Regions from separate parts of the Paenibacillus hebaui genome, predicted to be linked through region 1. Evidence: riboswitches for the same ligand, from Rfam matches in the RefSeq annotation. Region 1 holds a riboswitch; the other holds the start of a gene.
The links. Region 1 has a riboswitch for FMN ahead of ribD (bifunctional diaminohydroxyphosphoribosylaminopyrimidine deaminase/5-amino-6-(5-phosphoribosylamino)uracil reductase RibD). Riboswitches for the same ligand answer to the same signal wherever they lie in the genome.
Positions count from the first base shown of each region.

Region 2: linked by a shared signal. The riboswitch ahead of ACR32F_RS17760 (DMT family transporter) and the one ahead of ribD (bifunctional diaminohydroxyphosphoribosylaminopyrimidine deaminase/5-amino-6-(5-phosphoribosylamino)uracil reductase RibD) in region 1 are both predicted to bind FMN.

Region 1 is NZ_CP196836.1:4,622,059-4,625,474, forward strand. It holds gene ACR32F_RS21000 (bifunctional 3,4-dihydroxy-2-butanone-4-phosphate synthase/GTP cyclohydrolase II) at 1-144, opposite strand, end outside; gene ribE (riboflavin synthase) at 196-864, opposite strand; gene ribD (bifunctional diaminohydroxyphosphoribosylaminopyrimidine deaminase/5-amino-6-(5-phosphoribosylamino)uracil reductase RibD) at 907-2,010, opposite strand; FMN riboswitch at 2,367-2,531, opposite strand; gene ACR32F_RS21015 (peptidylprolyl isomerase) at 2,679-3,110, opposite strand.
Region 2 is NZ_CP196836.1:4,024,849-4,028,264, forward strand. It holds gene ACR32F_RS17745 (amidohydrolase family protein) at 1-342, opposite strand, end outside; gene ACR32F_RS17750 (CGNR zinc finger domain-containing protein) at 464-1,015, opposite strand; gene ACR32F_RS17755 (DinB family protein) at 1,157-1,657, shown strand; FMN riboswitch at 1,741-1,894, shown strand; gene ACR32F_RS17760 (DMT family transporter) at 2,039-3,019, shown strand.

The DNA of each region.
Region 1 (3,416 bases):
CACTTCAGGTGTAGCCTTCTCAGCCAAAGCAATAAAATCGCCTTCGTTCTCCCGATCCTCATCATCCACAACAATAACGGGTTTACCCCGCATTAGATCGTAAATCGCTTCCTCTATAGGGTTCAGAATGGATTGATCTGACATACGTCCACCTCCAGTTTCCATTTCAGTTATATTTTCTTTGCTTATTGTTCGTTATGCAAATCCATGATTTGAGAGAAAATCCTCACTGATGCTTCGTGGCTTGCCTCCACCGGTATCCTGATGTCCCTTCCCGTAGTGAAGCAGGTGATCCACATATTTCCCCAAAATATCACACTCAATATTGATCGTATCGCCCGTCTTTTTGACTTCAAGTACAGTCTCACCAATGGTATGGGGAATGATCGAAACGGTGAATGCCATCTGTGAGGTATGCACAACTGTAAGACTGATACCGTCCAGTGTAACCGATCCTTTGGGTATCAAATATTTGAACAACTGACTGTCATCAGGTTTAATCTCGAACACAACTGCATTCTGGTCACGTGTAATGCTGCCAATCACGCCAGTACCATCGACATGGCCCTGAACGATATGTCCGCCAAATCGGCCGCCTGACAGCATGGCTCGCTCCAGATTTACTCTGCTGCCGGATTGCAACTGACTGAGGTTGGTATGACGATACGTTTCGGGCATCACATCAGCGGTAAAACCTCCACCCTCAAGCGTTGTCGCGGTTAAGCATACCCCGTTTACAGCCACACTATCACCAATCTTCAGATCATCCATGATGGCGGAAGCTCCGATATTCAGGACCATTGCTTCGCCTTTCCGACCTATCCGCCGGATCTGACCGACTTCTTCCACCAAACCGGTAAACATGCTGCCGCCTCCCTTGTTCATTTCTTTATCCAAAAAGTTCTACTATTCAGGCCAAACCGGAATTCCACCAATGCTGATATTATCTCCAACTTGCTCAACTTCCAGCTGATTCAATTGAACCGCTTGATTCATGCGTTCCACACCCTCGAAACGGAAACTGCCCGGTGTATCGTACCCTCCGACGATTTTGGGAGCAATGAACATAAGCAACCGATCAACTAACCGCGCTTCGAGCATCGCCCCATTCAGTGTACCCCCACCTTCGAGCAGGATCGAACCGATCTCGCGCTCACCCAGCTTACTGAGTGCGTTTAGCAGATCTACACGTGGTCCAGGACCACAGCGTATAATTTCCACACCGTAGGCCTCCAGACGCTCAGCCGCTTCAGGGCTAGCCTCATCCGTTGTAAGTACCCAAGTTGGTGCAAGGCCGTCCTTGACCATTTTGGCACCAACAGGAAGACGCAGCTTGGAATCCACCACGATACGTACAGGGCTAATACCTTCCACCTGCATACGAGTCGTCAGCTCCGGATTGTCCGCTATTACCGTGTCCACACCAACCATAATTCCTTGATGGCGATGACGAAGGGCATGCACAATCTCACGAGCAGACTCGTTGGAGATCCATTTGCTATCTCCGCTGCGGGTAGCGATCTTCCCATCTAATGTGGAAGCTGTCTTTAAAGTCACGAAGGGTAAACCCGTTGTAATATATTTAATGAATTTTTCGTTCATCCGTCTTCCACGCTCTCTTAGAACGCCAACTTCAACTTCTATTCCTTGTTGACGGAGCATGCTTATGCCTCTGCCGGATACTTGCGGATTCGGATCTTCGCAGCATACTACGACACGTTTCACTTTCTCGTGAATCAAACGTTCGCTGCATGGAGGTGTCTTACCATAATGACTGCAAGGTTCGAGTGTAACGTACGCTGTACTCCCCTTAGCGTCACTGCCTGCCATATTAAGTGCATGTACCTCAGCATGGCCCGTACCCCGTTTCAGATGACTCCCCAGACCTACAATGCGGCCTTCTTTCACAATTACACATCCTACGACCGGGTTAATTCCAGTCTGTCCTTGTGCCCGTTCTGCCATATCCAGAGCCAGTGCCATATAAAATTCATCATTAATCATTTCCAAGTCCGTTCACCCCACGGTTTAAAATCTAAGTTATTGACCTCCCTTCCAACAGAGAGAGGCATGTTCTATATCAAATAAAAAATCCCCGTCGAACAAACCGTTCGATGGGGATGATGAGAGACATGTGTCACCAGCAGTACTATTGATACAGTGCCAGCAACACTTCGCCCTAAATCTCATTTCAGGCAAGTGAAAGCAGACACATACCTTAATGAACTTAATTACAGGTAAAGAGCTTCTATGGTGTGGCATATGTATGAAGATTGCCGAAATAAACGGGTCTTCCTGCACAAATTGGAATCTCGTCCATTCTGTGCAGCAACACTACTGCGGAATGCAGCCCATGAAGGCTGCACCCTCTCCTTCTCCCATCCAGACTATACTGTCGGTTCTGGAATTGCACCAGATCAGCCATCTGCCATAGGCAGACAGGTCACGGACTTTGCAGATCATGCTGGATAGATATCCTCACACGCTGCATCACCGCCGGTAGGGAATTACACCCTGCCCTGAAGGATCGTTGCGTTATTAATTGGATGTTAGCACTTTAATGCCAAAAAATCAATTATTTTTTGTTCCTTTTTGTCAGATACTAACTTTTAATAAGTTATAGTGTAATAAAAAACCGCCTCGCATATTGCGAAACGGTTTGCATATAGAGATCCCGATTAAGCTTCTACAACTTCAACAGTTTCCATTTTATCTTTACCCTCAAGAGCGTCAACAAACTCCATACCTTTGGTTACTTTACCAAATACGGTATGTTGTCCATCCAAATGTGGTTGCGGTTGGTAGCAGATGTAGAACTGGCTTCCGCCTGTGTTACGGCCAGCATGTGCCATAGCAAGTGTTCCGCGCTCATGTTTGTTCGGGTTGATCTCACAGTTGATTGTGTAACCTGGACCGCCTGCACCGGAACCGTTAGGGCATCCGCCTTGAGCTACAAAGCCCGGGATAACGCGGTGGAATGTAAGACCATTGTAGAAGCCGGAGTTAGCCAGTTTCTCAAAGTTTGCTACTGTGTTTGGAGCTTCTTGATCGAACAGATCGATCAGAACTTCTCCGCCGTTTGCCAATTTAATTTTCGCTTGTTTCGCCATATGTAAATGACTCCTTTCGTATTGACCATCGTTAATGGTGCCAGAACGCATTGACCCTGGGCCAAGCTTTACAGCACTTTTCTTAGTGTACACCGAAATGGGATTGATCGCAAAATAATCAGCAAGTTTTTTTCGAAATCTATCCCTATAGATGCAAAATAAGGGGGTATCCCCTAAGTCATAAACATGACGGGGATACCCCTTGTTAGTGTTATTTTGGTATAAGGAACCGAGCACACGCTATTCGCTCCAACATGCACAAGTTCTGAGGTTAACGAACCACAGAGACGTTATTCGTCGATTCGT
Region 2 (3,416 bases), 600 kb from region 1:
CAGCGCTTCCAAGGAACCGAGCAGGTTTGCAATATAACAGTCCTGCGGCCGGAGTTTACTTCCGAGGGCCCCGTAATACAGATTTTTCAAATAGACTGGCAGCGACCAGTTAGTACCTGCTGTTCTCACAAGCGACTCCCACATATGGCGATGCGTGTCCACCAGCCCTGGCATAATAATCATGGATGAAGCATCAATAACCTCTGCATCCGGAATATCCAGATCAGGCTGAACCGCCGTGATCAGCGAATCCTGAATCAGAACATCTGCCCTGCTATACTGCCCAACCCGAGCATCCATCGATAACACACAGCCATTTTTCAACAGATAGCTTGTCTGCACAAGATACATCTCCCATCTAATTATAATTTAAAAGACGATCACACCCTGCATACAAATCTGTGCTGCTTATGACTATTTTTTCGCTAGTATATATACATTATATAGCTGTAGTTAAATATGGTCAATTTTGGGATTTTCGTTTCGCCCGAAACCTTCTGACCTTCATCAGATTCCCGCACATCTTGTCATCACAATACTTCTGCGTTCTGCTGCGGGTATCATCATAGAACATCCAGCGACAATCCGTATTATCGCAGATTCGTATCCTTCTTCCTTCCCCCTCCACCAAAGTCATTGCCATATCAGCAGCAACCTCTGCCATGACCTGAAGCCAATGAGCTTCTGCTGGTATAAGTTGAATTTTTATCCCCTGCTCGGTTGAGGTTAATCTTCTCTTCACATTCCCAGCTTCCATAATGGAGTTCAACCACTGCTGTTCCTGATCAGTTATTGATATGCCTGATGATAGGCGGGCTCCCAGAGCCAGCATTTCATTTCTAACGTTTCTCATCATGAATTCATCTTCCGAGGAAGCCGGAACGGGTGCGTGAAGCTGCCATCGATTCAGAAAGTCTTGCTGCCAGCTCGACTTGCCGAGCCTGTCCTCCGATCGATCCCCACCACGCCAATCATGATAATCACTGTTTACGAAATCAGTCCATAATCTGTCCATACAAGCCTCCGTTTTGTTGTAACTACCTTATATTATAAAAGAAGGTTACACCACGTCTTTAATGTGTTATATTAAGTGTAACCTTATTGAACCATTTTAGCTAGTTACACTACAATTACATTTAAGGAGTGGAATGAAGCAATGACGAGGACAACAGCATTAGATGTGTTACTGATTCAGAAAGATGACTCTTGGGATCAATGTAATTGGATTGTTCCATTATCGAAGGCACTGGAAGGACTTACAGCAGAACAAGCGGCCTGGATTCCACCTTCAGGAGGACTAAGCATATGGCAGTTGGTTAACCATATGTATTACTACAATCATCGCTTGTTATGTCGGATTCAGGGCAATGCTTCTTCTGTGCCCGCTGCGGACTCCAACGAATCTACTTTTGGGCATTCCGGCGATCCTTCCAATACAGTCGGCTGGAATACGCTTATGGAGGATACAGCTCAGTTGGCACAGCAATTGCGTAATCACTTGGCGGCATTAGAGGAGTCCGAGCTTGAAGCTACTTATATGGACTCCGAAGATAAATGGGCACAAGCAATTGCCCGTTGGATGCTTCATGACGCCTATCATGCGGGTCAGATTGTCCTTCTCCGCAGACAGCAGGGAAGCTGGACTATCGTTTTCTAAAAAAACACTTGAACTGCTAGCGCTTACAGGAATAAGATGAACTTATTAATGTTACAGCTTGTTTAACATACTAACGAATTGAATAGGATCTTCGGGGTAGGGTGCAATTCCCAACCGGCGGTGATGTTCTACGGAACCAGCCCGCGACTCGCTGTTTGTACTTAACTAAGGACATTCAGCGACTGACTTGGTGTGAATCCAAGGCCGACGGTACAGTCCGGATGAGAGAAGATCAACACATTGACATGCCGTTCACGGGAAGGCCTCTTTCCTGACGCATGTCCTTGGATAGTCCCCCGTTTATTTGGTTTATGCCAATACGGGGGATTTTGTCGATTTTGCCAACTGAAGATTCCGTGTTCTGACGAAGGAGTCCTGAATATGGAAAAAACATCATCTGCATCAACGGTTTATCGCAAGGAACGAAGTAATACCGGTTTCTGGCTAGTTGTTCTGGGAGCCGCCCTATGGGGTGTCGATCCACTCTTCCGCATTATTTTACTTCACACGATGACATCCACACAGATTGTACTTGTCGAACATGTTATCGTCAGCCTTATAGCCATTCCCGTCTTGTGGAAATTCCGGGCTGATCTGAAAAACCTGCGCGCACGACACTGGATTGCCGTGATCTTTATATCATGGGGAGGATCAGCGCTTGCGACGGTATTATTCACATTGGCACTTACACATAATGATCCGAATACCGTGCTGTTGCTTCAAAAAATGCAACCACTCTTCGCTATTGTTTTGGCAAAACTATTACTGAAAGAAACGTTGCCACGTCGCTTCGGCGGATTATTCTTCATCGCTCTGGCAGGAACGTACCTGCTTACATTCGGCTTCACACTGCCACTTGGTCAATGGGACAACTGGATTCATGCAGGCAGCCTGTTATCTCTGGGGGCCGCAGCCTTATGGGGAGGTTCAACCGTTATGGGCCGACTGATGCTTGGTCAGGCGCGTTACGAAACGGTCACTTCCCTTCGCTTCGTCGTCGCTCTGCCGCTCCTGATCTTTATGACATGGAACGAAGGTGCTCCATGGACACTTCCATCCGGAACAGGTGAACAGGCTGCTGTGATCCTCAATATTCTCGGTCAGGCTTTGTTGCCAGGCTTGCTCAGTCTTCTATTGTATTATAAAGGTCTGTCCTCAACCAAGGCTTCGGTTGCAACCCTCGCGGAACTTAGCTTCCCAATGGCGGGTGTATTGGTCAACTGGATTGCCTTCCGTACGCTCATTACCTGGGAGCAGTTGCTTGGTTTCATCCTGATCTGGGTAGCCCTCTTCGCCATCTCCAGGCAGCAGGAACGCTCAGCGACAGCAGCTGATGCAGCACCGAAGCTGCGAACAGAATAAGTGAATATATTGTTTGGTGGCTAAAATATAAAACTAAAAGCACTGCACATCGAAATGGATGAGCAGTGCTTTTTTGTAAGTAATGATCGTATATCCAATGATTGATCTGTAATCTATCATTGGATATATGATCAACATCGGCTTGATCTTACTCTTATTTAACTATCTGTCTTTCGATTTATCTATAGGACCTTCCATTTATCTGTCGAACCTTCTATCAAGACTATCCGAACTTTGAACCACCTAACCCTCCGATCCTTGGTTTTCATCTTAGCTATTCACATCGAGCTGCATAGTTGGTTCACAGGCGACTATTCGTCTTTTGTCTTTTGTCTTTTGTCTGTTCCGATGGTACGATGACATATGGAATAAACGATGAACTATATTCAGAGAGGAA